One region of the Mesorhizobium sp. M8A.F.Ca.ET.165.01.1.1 genome, then DNA from elsewhere that is predicted to be linked to it. Evidence: predicted binding sites of a transcription regulator. Region 1 holds the regulator's gene; each other region holds the start of a gene.
What was found. Region 1 encodes LexA, which represses DNA repair genes until DNA is damaged. Its sites were predicted from a motif close to TGTTCNNNNTGTGTTCNG; they were not measured.
Positions count from the first base shown of each region.

Region 2: the regulator LexA is predicted to act here: its motif matches at 1,175-1,192, upstream of dinB (DNA polymerase IV).
Region 3: the regulator LexA is predicted to act here: its motif matches at 1,710-1,727, upstream of EN808_RS11835 (single-stranded DNA-binding protein).
Region 4: the regulator LexA is predicted to act here: its motif matches at 1,808-1,825, upstream of EN808_RS33050 (metallopeptidase family protein).

Region 1 is NZ_SRTH01000003.1:636,349-639,769, reverse strand. Features, by position in the region: gene EN808_RS12405 (ABC transporter substrate-binding protein) at 1-222, opposite strand, end outside; gene EN808_RS12400 (GntR family transcriptional regulator) at 376-1,149, shown strand; gene lexA (transcriptional repressor LexA) at 1,560-2,303, shown strand; gene EN808_RS12390 (ComEC/Rec2 family competence protein) at 2,297-3,421, opposite strand, start outside.
Region 2 is NZ_SRTH01000007.1:219,955-223,375, forward strand. Features, by position in the region: gene EN808_RS20660 (dihydrofolate reductase family protein) at 1-423, opposite strand, end outside; gene EN808_RS20665 (helix-turn-helix domain-containing protein) at 532-948, shown strand; gene dinB (DNA polymerase IV) at 1,225-2,472, shown strand; gene EN808_RS20675 (YkvA family protein) at 2,773-3,156, shown strand; gene EN808_RS20680 (sterol desaturase family protein) at 3,197-3,421, opposite strand, start outside.
Region 3 is NZ_SRTH01000003.1:529,003-532,423, forward strand. Features, by position in the region: gene EN808_RS11815 (hypothetical protein) at 1-87, opposite strand, end outside; gene EN808_RS11820 (ATP-dependent Clp protease proteolytic subunit) at 201-806, opposite strand; gene EN808_RS11825 (SRPBCC domain-containing protein) at 829-1,290, opposite strand; gene EN808_RS11830 (metalloregulator ArsR/SmtB family transcription factor) at 1,287-1,601, opposite strand; gene EN808_RS11835 (single-stranded DNA-binding protein) at 1,828-2,352, shown strand; gene EN808_RS11840 (OsmC family protein) at 2,468-2,893, shown strand; gene EN808_RS11845 (MarC family protein) at 2,911-3,421, opposite strand, start outside.
Region 4 is NZ_SRTH01000025.1:5,638-9,058, forward strand. Features, by position in the region: gene EN808_RS33040 (CoA ester lyase) at 22-912, shown strand; gene EN808_RS33045 (DUF1737 domain-containing protein) at 950-1,156, shown strand; gene EN808_RS33050 (metallopeptidase family protein) at 1,249-1,671, opposite strand; gene EN808_RS37395 (hypothetical protein) at 1,849-2,880, shown strand; gene EN808_RS33060 (DUF6504 family protein) at 2,822-3,421, shown strand, end outside.

The DNA of each region.
Region 1 (3,421 bases):
GAAATTGGTATGGCTTTCCGTATAGACGACGTCCTTGCCCTCGACGAAGCCATTGTCCGTCAGCGCCTTCTTGAAGCCGGCTATGGCGGCATTGAGCTGGGGGTGCTCGCCGAAATTGGCAATGCCGATGCGTATCTGGTCGGCGGCGGCACTGCCGGCGCTCACCATCAACGCGCTAGCCATGAACAAACCCGACAACCAAGCGGATTTCGACTTCAACATCATTTCCTCCCAGATTTGATCAGCGCCGCTTGCAGCGCGGCTACTGCAAACGATCATGGTCAGTCCGCCGGCTTGTGTCAAACATTATATATAATTCTTGCCATGCCCCTACATCATATATAATTTTCCCTGCCAGACGACGGATGGACCGCGATGCAGGATCAAACGAGCTCCACAAAGACGGAGGCAGCCTATCAGCTGTTGCGGCGCGATATCCTGACCACGCGCCTCATGCCCGGCGCCCCGCTCAAACTGAGTGCACTGCGCGGCACCTATGGAGTCGGCTGGACGCCATTGCGCGAAGCCTTGTCGCGGCTTGAGGCCGAACGCCTGGTCACCGCCATCAGCAATCGCGGTTTTACCGTGGCTCGGGTGTCGCGGGCCGAACTGGAGGACCTGGCGCGCGCCAGGATGGTGGTCGAGATCCCCCTGTTCCTCGAATCGATGGAGAAAGGCGGCAAGGAATGGGAAGATGCCGTGGTCACCGCCCACTACCGGCTCTCCCGTTGCAAGACCGCCGTCGACGATCCGTCGGATGCGGCGGTCGACAAATGGGACGAGAATCACGAGGCTTTCCATGCGGCGCTGCTGAGTGCCGCCACATGCGATTGGCTGTTGCGTTTCCGCTCGACGATCTCGGATCAATTGCGCCGGCATCATCGCTTTCTTGGTCTGGCGCCGACATTGCGGGCCGCGGCCGGCCTCAAGGATGGCTACGAAGAGGCGATGGAGGCGCTGCGCGAAGCGATTGCGATCGAACACCATACCGCGATCATGGAAGCGGCACTCGATCGTGACGTCGAGCGGGCCAAGGCGCTGATGGTGGCCCATATCGGCTACACCCTGCACGTCTATGTCCACAGCGAAGACAGCGGCGCGACCAAATACGCCGCCCGCGCCGGCAGCTTGAAAGCTGGTTCGGGATGACTCCGGCGCTTCCGCGACACCTATTCGCACGCGTTGGTCGGAGTGGGGCCGGACGCCTGGGTCCATCGCTGCCCCGAAGCTGCCAGTCGTTGGCGTTTTGGTTTCGTTTCGTTCCGCGAATAATGGACCGATAAATTATACAATCCGCCCGGGGAAAGCCTTCCGAACGGCTGACGCCAAACTCGGGAGCGGATGGGCCACAGGCCATTAACCATAACGATTTCAATGGGCCTGCCGATGGCGGAAAAGGTCGGCTTCTGCCCGCCGTAGCGGACAAAAAACATCCGCAGCCTTAACAAATTCATTAAACTTTAAACGGTTGCGGAACACAACTGGAACAGATAGTGTTTGTTCTGGGTTTGTTTTTTCGATTCTGGTTCAGACCTTCGTTCAATGCCTTGGGGGCCGCCATGCTGACACGCAAGCAACATGAACTGCTGATGTTCATCCACGAACGGCTCAAGGAAAGCGGGATACCGCCCTCCTTCGACGAGATGAAGGAAGCGCTCGATCTTGCCTCCAAATCCGGGATTCATCGCCTGATCACGGCGCTGGAGGAACGCGGCTTCATTCGCCGGCTACCCAATCGGGCGCGCGCGCTGGAGGTGCTGCGGCTGCCGGATTCGATCGCGCCCGGCCTGAACGCGGCAAAGAAATTTTCGCCCAGCGTCATCCAGGGCAGCCTTGGTCAAAACAATCTTGGCCGCCAGCTCAAGCCGGCAACGGCGCCTTCGCGTCTGCCCGCGGCCGGCAATGACGACGATGTGGTTTCAGCCGTGTCCATCCCGGTCATGGGCCGTATCGCCGCCGGTGTGCCGATCGATGCCATCCAGCATCAGACGCATTCGATCTCGGTGCCGCCGGATATGATCATGGGCGGCGAGCACTATGCGCTGGAGGTCAAGGGTGACTCGATGATCGAGGCTGGTATCTTCGACGGCGACACGGTCATCATCCGCAATGCCAACACGGCAAGTCCGGGCGAAATCATCGTGGCGCTGGTCGACGAGGAGGAAGCGACGCTGAAGCGGTTCCGCCGTAAAGGCGCCTCGATCGCGCTCGAAGCCGCCAATCCAGCCTACGAAACGCGCATTTTCGGGCCGGACAGAGTCAAGGTACAAGGCAAGCTGGTCGGGCTGATCAGGCGCTACTGAGCCGGTTTGCCATCGGACTTGTCTGGCTTTTTATAGGGCGGCAGCCCCCTCTTATAGGGCGGCAGCCCCCTCGCCTCGCGTGAGAATTTTCGCTGCTCGTGCCAGGGCCGGTATGGTCCGTCGACAGCGAATTCGATCACAGCCGGGGTTGTGGCCGACTGGGGATCGAAGAAGACGGCAGCACTTCCCTTGCGGGCGAGCTGCCGTTTCGTGACGACGACAACCAGCGGATTGTGGCAGGCGTCATAGGCGGTCGCGTCATTGACGACGATCAGGTCGGCGAAGGCGCAGGCTTTCCAGGTGTTCTTGCGATCCTCGACATAGGCGACGATCGCGCCGGAAGGGTGCCTGGCAAGGCAAAGGCCTTCGCGGCAATAGAACGGCGATCCCTGCGGCAGGTCGGTGGGAGCGGCAATATCGAATTGCCCGTCCGCCTTGTCGAACATTTCCGGTTTGACGATTGTTTCGGAGACCAGAGCGCGTTTCCAGTTGTCGGCCGCGAATTCGTTCGGACGTTCCCGGTTGACGGCCAGTTCGCCATTGCCTATCGGCAGTGCGACCAGCCGTGCGTCTTCCGAGATCAGCACATCGGGCGTGCGTATGTCCGACACAGTCAACAGACCGGCAAGTGCGAATGGCAGTGCCGCGAGCCGCAGCCAGGTCGTCGCCATCGTCGCGATGACCAGCGCGACGGCCACCAGCAGCACGGATTGCTGCGAGATCAGACCTACCCCATCGATTGGCGAGCGCTCCGATATCCATGACGATACGGCGATCATCGCTGTCAGGCCTTTGCCCATCACGTAGAGAAACGGGCCGTCGGCGCCGAAGGGCATCGCCAGCGAACTGAGGACCGCAAAAGGCATGACGACCACCGACACGATCGGCATGACGGCCAGATTGGCGAACAGGCTGAGCGGCGATACGCGCTGGAAATGCCAGATGGCAAACAGCGCCGTCGCGCTGCCGGCAATGATGGAGGTCATGGCCAATCCACCTGTCGCCAGCAGGAATTTTCGCGTCAGGAACCCGGGTAGTGACCGCTTTGGCGACGGTGGCCTCGTCTTACCAGCGCGGTGGTCCGCCCAGCCGGCATAGGCGCCAACAAGGGCCGCGGT
Region 2 (3,421 bases), on a different contig from region 1:
CAGCGCCGACGCAAAGCCGGCGCCACCGAAGACGGCCATGTCGCCGCCCTCGCCCGCCTTCAGCGCGTTGACCTCACGCGGCAGGTCGCCGCTCACCACCGCCGTGCGCTCCCACCGCAAGGCCCCGAGCCTGTCGCTCGCCACCACCTTGCGCGCCTCGACGATCCGCCGGGCGAAGGCATAGAAGGGATCGGCCGGATATTTCCTCGCCGCATTGCCCCAATGGGTGAGGTAGCCCTCCTCGGCCATCTTGCGGCTGAGCAGGATGGTGTCGATGCCGGCAAACACGGCGTTGAAATCCTGTTTCAGCTCGGCGTCCCAACCATTGTCGTCGCCCCACTCCCAGAGCTGCCACGGGTGATCGGCATCGGCGCCGACGAAACCGTCGACCGACATCTGCATCTGCAAGATGAGTTTTTTCATCGGGTGTCCTCGTCAGATTTGCCTAGGTATGGTTTACTTTCGGAACCATTTGACCTGCCGGGCAAAATGATGTCAATAGTAAAGTGATTTAAAATTGGAACCATAGGGATGTCGACGCGCGAACGATCCGCTTGCCCGATCAACCTGTCGCTGGAACTGCTCGGCGACCGCTGGACGCTGCTCATCATCCGCGACCTGATCTTCGCCGGCAAAAGGCATTTCCGCGAGTTCCTTCAATCCGATGAAGGCATCTCCTCGCGCACCCTGGCGGAGCGGCTGCAGACACTGCAGGACGAAGGCATCCTTACCCGCAGCGACGACCCGAGCCACGGATTGAAGGCAATCTACCGGCTGACCGAGGCCGGTATCGACCTCTTGCCGGTGCTTGCCACGCTCGGCGCCTGGGGCAGCAAGCACCGCAACGCCGATGACAAGCTGGCCCGTATCGCCGAGGAACTGGCTGCCGGCGGCGAGCCGGCGCTGGAACGGATGAAGGTGGCACTGCGGGCAGAGCATATGGTGTAGGCGGGAGCGCTGTTCTAAGGGCGAAGCAGCTTCCTTGAAAGTCGGCGCCGCGGGTCGCCGGCGGAGCCGCCGCCCTTTCTCCCCGTCACTATACGGGGAGAAATGCCCGGCAGGGCAATGAGGGCAGCACTGCCGCCTGGGTAGCCAGTCGAAGCATTTGAACTAGGTCACACTCCCCAACGAGATGCCTCCACAACCTGCCTCCCGATTGACAATGGTCCGCTTTTGTTCTCTATATGTTCCAGTCTATCAGCAATCGCGGATGAGCGGAACAGGATGGAAACGACGGCCACCATCCTGCATGCCGATCTCGACGCCTTCTATGCCTCGGTCGAGCAGTTGCTCGACCCCACGCTGCGCGGCAAGCCGATCGCGGTCGGCGGCGGCGTGGTGCTCGCCGCCTCCTATGAGGCGCGCGCCTTCGGCGTGCGCGGCGGCATGCCGGGGCGCAAGGCGCGCGAGCTTTGCCCGCAATTGATCTTCGTCGGCGGCAATTTCAGCCACTACCAACGGCTGGGCGACGCGGCGATCAAGGTGCTCGACGATTTCACGCCGGTGGTCGAGCGCATCTCCATCGACGAGGCCTTTGCCGATGTCGCCGGCTGCACGCATCTGTTCGGCTCGCCGCGAGAGATCGCCATGGCGATCCGCCGCCGTGTGCGGGCAGAACTCGGCCTGCCGATCTCGATCGGTGTGGCGCGCACCAAGCACTTGGCCAAGATCGCCTCGCAGGTCGCCAAGCCCGACGGGCTGGTGGTGGTCGACCCCGGTACCGAGCTTGCCTTCCTGCACGATTTGCCGGTCTCGCTGATGTGGGGCGTCGGGCCGGCAACCAGGGCGCGGCTGGCCGAGATCGGCGTCGAGACCATCGGCGAACTGGCCCGCACCCACAGCGGCGCGCTGACGCGGCTGCTCGGCCCCGCCGCCGGCGACAAGCTCGCGGCCCTGGCGTGGAACCGCGACCCGCGCAAGCTGGAGACGAAGCGCCGGGCGCATTCGGCCGGCGCGCAATCGGCGCTTGGGCAAAAGCCGGCCGTGGCGCGGGTGATCGTGCCGACACTGCTGCATCTGGCCGACCGCGTCGCCAGCCGGCTGCGCGCCAAGAACCGTCCCGGCCGCACGGTGACGGTGCGCGTGCGCTTCGCCGATCTCAGCGCCGTCACCCGCTCGATCACGCTGGACCAGCCGATTTCGGCGACCGTGATGCTGGCCGAGATCGCCGGCGACCTGGTGCGCGGCGTGCTCGCCGAGCATCCACTGGAGAAAACCATCTCGCTGCTGGCGATCTCGGTCTCGCATCTGGAAGAGAGCGCCGAGTTGCAGCTCGACCTGCCGCTCGGCCTTGCCGACGAAAAGCGCCGCCCCGGCAGCCGAAAGGGCCTCGCCCGTTTCGGCGCCGACCGCGCCGTCGACAAGATCCGCGAGCGCTTCGGCAAACAGGCTGTCGGCTACGGCACGGTGGCGTTGGAGGCGGCCCGTTCGGTGCCGGACGAATTCAGGGAGTTGGCGGAAAAGGAACTGTGAGCGGAGAAGCCCTCCCGTCGCTCACGCCTTGCGGATCAACGTGCCGAACCAGGCGGCGCCGCGGTCACGGCCGACAGCAGCTCGCGCTTCACCAGCACCGGCTTTTGATAGGTCTTCCTCACGGCAATTCCCCCACGCCCAGGCATCTGGCGGCAACTAGCATCCGGCAGGCACCGCTTGTCAAGAAGAGGCGAAATTGGCTAGCGGGGCAGTTTGCAGATCGCGAAAATGGTTGCAATGATCGTAGCGAAGGGAGCGGCGGCGCCGACGGTTCGAGATCCTATAAAAGAGGGTTGCCGTGTGACTATCCTTGACAAGGCAAAGCAATGGGCAAGGGCCATCAAGCGCGATGTGGTCGCCTTGTGGCTGGCCGCCCGCGATCCCCGCGTTCCCTGGTACGCCAAGGTTGCCGCCGGCGTGGTCGCCGCCTACGCGCTCAGTCCTATCGATCTGATACCCGATTTCATTCCCGTCCTCGGATATTTGGACGATCTGATCATCGTACCGCTCGGCATCCTGCTTGCGGTGAAGTTGATCCCCGCCGCTTTGATGGCTGAGTTTCGCGCGGAAGCCATTCGCCGATCCAGGCCGGCCAGCCGCGGCGGTCTCGCATTCATCGTTGGAATTTGGGTTCTGATGGCCGCCGCGCTCATCTGGTTGTTCTGGCCAGATCGCTCGGCCTAGATTTCAGGCCTGGCGTTTCTCATTGCCCCGGCAGCCCACATCAAAGCCGCGCGGTGCCGAAAATCCGATCCCAGAATATCGACGTCACGCCGAAATTGGCGTTCTCGTCGACATGGTGATGCACCGCGTGGCGGCGCTTCAGCATATAGAGATAGCTCGGATGGGTCGGATGCCAATGATGGATCATGTGGTGGACGCTGATGTACCAGAGGTAGCCCAGCATCAACCCGCAGCTCACCGCGCTGGCGGTCGCGAAATCTGAGAC
Region 3 (3,421 bases), 110 kb from region 1:
GCCGGGCAGGGCGCCTTTCCGAGCCGACGACGAGGCGCCGTCGGCAAGTGCCGCACAGGAGAAAAGGCCGACGATGGCGAGCACCATGGTGGCTGTGACACGGTGCAATGGTCTTGATCGATGTGCGTCGGTCATCCCCCTGTTATAGGGACCTGCCGCCACTTGAACCAGACCGGTATCGTCAAATCTTCGTTCTCGGGTCACGCCGCCTTTTTGCGGGTGTCGAAAACATGGTCGACAAGGCCCCATGCCTGGGCCTCGCGGGCCGTCATGAAATGGTCGCGGTCGAGCGTGCGTTCGACCTCTTCATAGCTGCGGCCGCAATGCTGGGCGTAGAGTTCGGTCATGTGGCGCTTGGTCTGGCCGATGCGTTCGGCATGCCGCTGGATGTCGGAAGCTTGGCCCTGGAAGCCGCCGAGCGGCTGATGCAGCAGGATGGTGGCATTGGGCAGCGCGATCCGGCGCCCGGCCGTGCCCGCCATCAGCAGGAACGATCCCATCGACGCGGCAAAGCCCATGCACACGGTCGACACCGGGCAACTGATATATTGCATCGTGTCGTAAATGGCGAAGCCGCTGGTCACCATGCCACCCGGCGAGTTGATGTAGAGCGAAATCTCCTTCTCGGGATTGTCCGACTCCAGCGACAAAAGCTGCGCGCAGACTAGCGCTGAGACGCCGTCGTTGATCTCGCCGTTGATGAAGACGATGCGCTCGCGCAGCAGCCGCGAAAAAATGTCAAATGCACGTTCGCCGCGGCTCGATTGCTCGATCACCATCGGCACAAGACTGGCAACACCGCTCATTTTTCTTCTCCAATTTCCGTGTTCAGGCCGCGCGCAGCAGAAGATGCGGCGTGTTGCTCGCGGCGATGAGCTTTCCGGCTCCGCGCAGCGAAAGCCGGCAGCCGGCGCTCGTCATGGTAACGGCCGCCTTGCGAGCAAAGCCGTCATGGACGATGCGCAGATGCGTGCCGCCCGAAACGGTGCGGGCGAGTGTGAAGGTGACGGTGCTGTCGAGCGGGTGCTGTCGCGCCGCATCGTCCGACTGTTCCCGCCAGGAATAGCGCAGCAGACGCTCAGGCTCGGCGTCGAGGATCTCGCACTCGATCGCCGCGTCGGGCCCGGCGAAGGCAAAGCGGCTGCCGGTCTGTGGCCTGATATCATTCGGCATCATCCAGGCGGCGAGCAGTTCCGGCACGGTCAGCGCCCGCCACACCTTTTCCGGCGGCTCGGCTAGGTCATATTCGAATTCGATCGCATCCGGTGCGACTTCGCGTTGGCTCTTCATTGATCCATGTCCTTCAAAACCGTCTTCAGCCTTTCGATGCGCTCCGGCCAGAACGTCCGGTAGCGTTCAATCCAGGAGAGCAGCGGGGCAAGCCCCTGCGGATCGGCGCGGTAATAGGCGTTGCGGCCGGCCCGCCGCTCGACCACGAGACCGGCACCGCGCAGCACCGCCAAGTGCTGGGACACGGCCGGCTGCGACACAGTCAGGCCGCAGCGCAGTTCCGACACGCTCATCTCGCTTGTCGCGAGCCGCTCGAAGACGGCACGGCGTGTCGGGTCGGCCAGGGCGCGGAAAATCTCTGCTTCGATCATGGCAAAAGCATAAGTCGATACTTATTGATTTGGCAAGCGCTGTTTTGCAACCCATATGAAGGCCTTGGCCATTGCTGCCATTCCTTGACAATCAGCGGCGGTGCATATAGGAACGAAAAGGGAACAAAAACCTTGTGGGAAAAGCCAGCCTTGGCAGGCGGCTGACGTCCGTAGCCTGTAAGGTGCTGCGACAAAAATTTGTTTCGGATGAGCGCGGAGAAATATCATGGCGGGTAGCGTCAATAAGGTCATTCTGGTCGGCAATCTCGGCGCGGACCCTGAAATCCGCCGCCTGAATTCGGGCGAGCCGGTCGTCAACATCCGCATCGCCACCTCGGAAAGCTGGCGCGACAAGAATTCCGGCGAGCGCAAGGAAAAGACCGAGTGGCATAACGTCGTCATCTTCAATGAGGGCATCGCCAAGGTGGCGGAGCAATATCTGAAGAAGGGCATGAAGGTCTATGTCGAGGGCCAGTTGCAGACCCGCAAATGGCAGGACCAGACCGGCGCCGACAAATACACGACCGAAGTCGTGCTGCAGAAATTCCGTGGCGAGCTGCAGATGCTTGACGCGCGCGGCCAGGGTGAGGGCGGCCAGGTCGGCGGCTACAGCGGTGGCGGCAGCAGCCGCGGGTCGGATTTTGGCCAGTCGAGCCCGAATGAAGGGTTCAACCGCGGTGGCGGCAATGCTCCCAGGGGCGGCGGTGGCGGCGGTTCGTCGCGCGAACTGGACGACGAAATTCCGTTCTGATCGGGAGCCGCACCAAACGGCGAATGCTTGTGCTTGATATGCCCCGAGGGTCCTGCATGGACTTTCGGGGTTTTGCATTGTTGATTTGGGAACAAAGGACTGAAAGGACAGGGCGATGAAGGCACGGGTAAAATGGGTCGAGGAGCGCACCTTCGTCGGCGAATCCGGCAGCGGCCACAAGGTCGTATTGGGAACCGCGTCCAGCCCGGACGGCAAGACCCCGGGGCCGAGCCCGATGGAACTGGTGCTGATCGGCACCGGCGGCTGTTCGGCCTATGATGTCGTCCACATCCTTGAAAAGGGACGCGAGGCGATCGAGGACTGTGTCGTAGAACTCGACGCCGACCGGGCCGAGACCGACCCGAAGGTGTTCACCCGCATCCACATGCATTTCATCGTCAAGGGCCGCGCGCTGTCGCGCGACAAGGTCAAGCGGGCGATCGATCTGTCGATCGACAAATATTGCTCGGCTTCCGCCATGATGGCCAAGACGGCCACGCTTACGCATGACTTCGAGATCGTCGATACGACAGCGCAGTAGGGCCGCAGGGATACCGTTCAACTAGCCATCAGCGCCTTGATGCCGTCGGCGACGAACTGCACCGCCAGCGCCGCCAGAATAACGCCGAGCAGGCGGGTCAGGATCGAGCGGCCGGTCTGGCCGAGGATGCGGTCGATGCGCTCCGACAGCACGAACACCAGATAGGTGATGGCGAGGCAGACGAAGATGATGCCGACCAGCGCCGCCTGTGCGGCAAAGCCCTGAAACGAGCCGGAGAGCAGCACAGTCGCCGAAATCGCACCGGGACCGGCGATCAGCGGGATTGCCAGCGGGAAGGCGGCGATGTTGTGGATCATGTCCTTAGTGATGGCGACGTCGCCGATCTTCTCCTTGCGGTCCTGGCGGCGCTCGAACACCATTTCGAAGGCGATGAAGAACAGCAGAAAACCACCTGCTACGCGGAAGGCCGGCAGCGTGATGCCGAACACCGACAGGATCGAGGCACCTGCGATCGCGAACAGCGCCATCACCAGGAAGCCGATGATCGAGGCGCGTACGGAGACCTGC
Region 4 (3,421 bases), on a different contig from region 1:
CGCAACCGGCATAGATCGGGCATGGAAACCTACCGTCCGCGCCGCTCCGTGCTCTATGTCCCGGCCTCCAACGACAAGGCGCTGGCCAAGATCGCGCAGCTTGCCTGCGACGCCGTCATCATCGATCTGGAGGACGCCGTCGCTCCCGCCGACAAGATCGCCGCGCGCGAGAAACTGGCCGGCATTTTCGCCAATCGCCCTGGTGCCGACCGCAATGGCCGGCGCTGCGAGATGGTGGTGCGCGTCAATGCGCTGTCCAGCGAATGGGGCACTGAGGATCTTGCCGCCGTGGCCAAGGCGGAACCGGACGGCATCCTGCTGCCCAAGGTCGACACACCGCGCGACGTGCTCGAGGTCGGCGATGTGCTGGACGACAATTTTGCCCCCGACAGCGTGAAACTATGGGCGATGATCGAGACGCCCAAGGCGATGCTCAACATCGGCGCCATCGCCGAACTCGGCCGCGACCCCGCCTCGCGGATGGATTGTTTCATTGCCGGAACGAATGATCTGATCAAGGATACCGGTGTCCTGGCGACGCCCGACCGCGCCTATCTCCTGCCATGGCTGATGCAGATGCTGCTGGCGGCGCGCGCCGGCGGCCTCGACATGCTCGATGGGGTGTTCAACGATTTTCGCGACCCGGACGCGTTTGCCCGCGAATGCACGCAGGCCGCCGCCATGGGCTTTGACGGCAAGACGCTGATCCATCCATCGCAGATCGAGACCGCCAACCGCGCCTTTGCCCCGTCGGCGCAGGCACTGGCCGAGGCGCGCGCGGTGAAGGATGCCTTCGCGCTGGCGCAAAACAGCGGCAAGGGCGTCATCGCGCTGAACGGCAGGATGGTCGAGCGGCTGCACCTGGCTCAGGCCGAAAAACTGCTGGCGAAGGCGGCCGCCATCGGGGCATGATATTCGCCGACTTGGGATACACGACAGGAATTGGACGATGAAACTCTACCGCTTTCTCACCGCCCCGGACGACGCCAGCTTCTGCCACAAGGTGACGGCGGCGCTGAACAAGGGCTGGCACCTGTTCGGCTCGCCGACCTATGCCTATGACAAGAAAGCCAAGACCATGCGCTGCGGCCAGGCCGTGGTGAAGGATGTCGACGGCCAGGAATACGGGCCGGATACCAAGCTCAGCGACTGGTAGGGGAAAGCGCCGCGGCCCTCTCTCTTCGTCATCCTAGGCGAAGCAAGGAGCGAAGCGACGCGGCGCAGACCCTAGGATGACGAAGGCACAGCCTATTCAGCAGCCTCTTCGATCTTTTCCATATCATCGTCCGACAGGCCGAAATGGTGGCCGATCTCGTGGATCAGCACGTGGGTGACGATGTCGCCCAGCGATTCCTCGTTCTCGGCCCAGTAGTCGAGCATGGCGCGGCGATAGAGCGTGATGCGGTTGGGGCCTTCCCCGGTTTGCGGGTTCCAGCGTTCGGCGATGCCGCGCCCCTCGAACAGGCCGAGCAGGTCGAACGGCGTCTCCAACGACAAATCGTCCATGATCTCGTCGGTCGGGAATTCGGCGATCTGGATGACGATCTCGCCGGTCAGCTTGCGAAAATCCTCCGGCAGATGGGCGTAGGCCTCCAGGGCCAGGAACTCCAATTCTTCCATCGAGGGCGCAAGTTCGCCATGCCAGGTGCGGGTCTTGTAGATGCGGGCCATGCTTTGTCCTTTAATCCCGGCATATAGGTGTTCGCACCGGTCGAGGCAAATGACGCCTATACGCCGGCGTCGCGCCGGGAGAGGAATAAATTCCTTATGACTCTGCTTGACTCTTCCAGCGCCCTCTGGAATCAATAGGAACATAACAGGAACAATTGTGAGTGGAAGCTGACCGTCATGGCGATGACCGCCGTGGCGCGGGAGACTGTTTTTGCCCTGCGCCGCCAGATCGCGAAGATCGAGGGAACGCTGCCCGAGCGCCTGCAGGCGCCGGCGGCGGCGCCCCTTGATGCCGGCACCGGCACTGGCAACGATCTGACGATTGTCCGGCGCGGGCTTGCCGCGGCCTTGCCGGATGCCTTCCTGCCCATCGGCGTCGAGCGGCTCGATGCCGCGCTCGGCGGCGGCCTGCCGAAAGCCGCCCTGACCGAAATCCATGGCCTGGAAACCCGCGATGCGGGAGCCGTGGCCGGCTTCGCCCTGTCGCTCGTCAGCCTGATCCTCAACCAGGCGCAGGGGCTGCCCATCTTATGGATCGGGACATCGGAAATTTTCCACGAGGCCGGCTTTCCCTATGCCAGGGGGCTGCATGCCGCCTTCGGCATCGAGCCCGGGCAATTGCTGTTTTCCGAGGCGCCCAGGCTTGTCGATGCGCTGTGGATCGCCGAGGAGGCGGCACGCATGACGGCGCTTGCCGCCGTCATTCTGGAAATCCGCGGCAATCCGCAGCGGCTGGACCTGACCGCGACACGCCGCCTGCATGCGCGGGCGCAAGGTGCCGGCCGGCCGGTGTTCCTGCTGCGGCAGGCGGCCGAGCCGGAACCGACGGCGGCGCCTATCCGCCTCATCGCCGCGTCGGCGCCGGCCGTGCCGCGCGCCACGGTCGCCGGGCCGCTCGCCGGTTCGATCGGCCACCCTGCCTTCACCATCAGCATCGGCAAGAGCCGCACGGCCTTGCCTGGACAATTCATACTGGAGTGGAACCCCGATGAACGCGTATTCGACGAAAGAAGGGGCGAGGAAGAGCGGGCAGAGAATCCTGTCCCTGTGGTTTCCCTATCTGGCGGCCGAAAGGATCCTGCGGCAGCGTCTGGGGAAATCCTGGCGTTCCCGACCCTCGGATCATCCGTCGCCATCTCACCCACCGCTCGTGATCAGCCACCGCCAGGGCAACGCGCAGCGCATCTCAGCCCTCGACGAGCGGGCTGAGGCGCTGCACCTGAAGCGCGACATGGGGATTGCCGATGCGCGCGCCATGCATCCGTCGATCGACATCGTCGAAGCCGATCCGGAGGCCGACCGGCGCCTGCTCGAGGGCCTTGCCGACTGGTGCGACCGCTACACGCCGCTGGTGGCGCTGGACAGCATCGACGGCCTGTTCCTCGACGTCACCGGCTGCACCCATCTGTTCGGCGGCGAACGCGCCATGCTCGACGAAATCCTGTCGCGCTTCTTGCATCAGGGTTTCGACGTCCGCGCCGGGCTTGCCGGCACGCCCGGGGCGGCCTGGGCGGCGGCACGCTTTTGCGGCGACCGCATCGTTCTATCGGGCGAGGAGGAAGCCTTGCTTGCTCCCTTGCCGCTGGCCGCCCTTCGCATAGCGCCGGAAACCCGTGCCAGCCTGGAAAGCGTCGGGCTGCGCACGGCGGGCGCCGTCATGGCCGCGGCGCGCGCGCCGCTTGCCCGCCGCTTCGGCGCCTTGCTGCTCCAGCGCCTCGACCAGGCGCTTGGCCGTCTCGACGAAGCGATC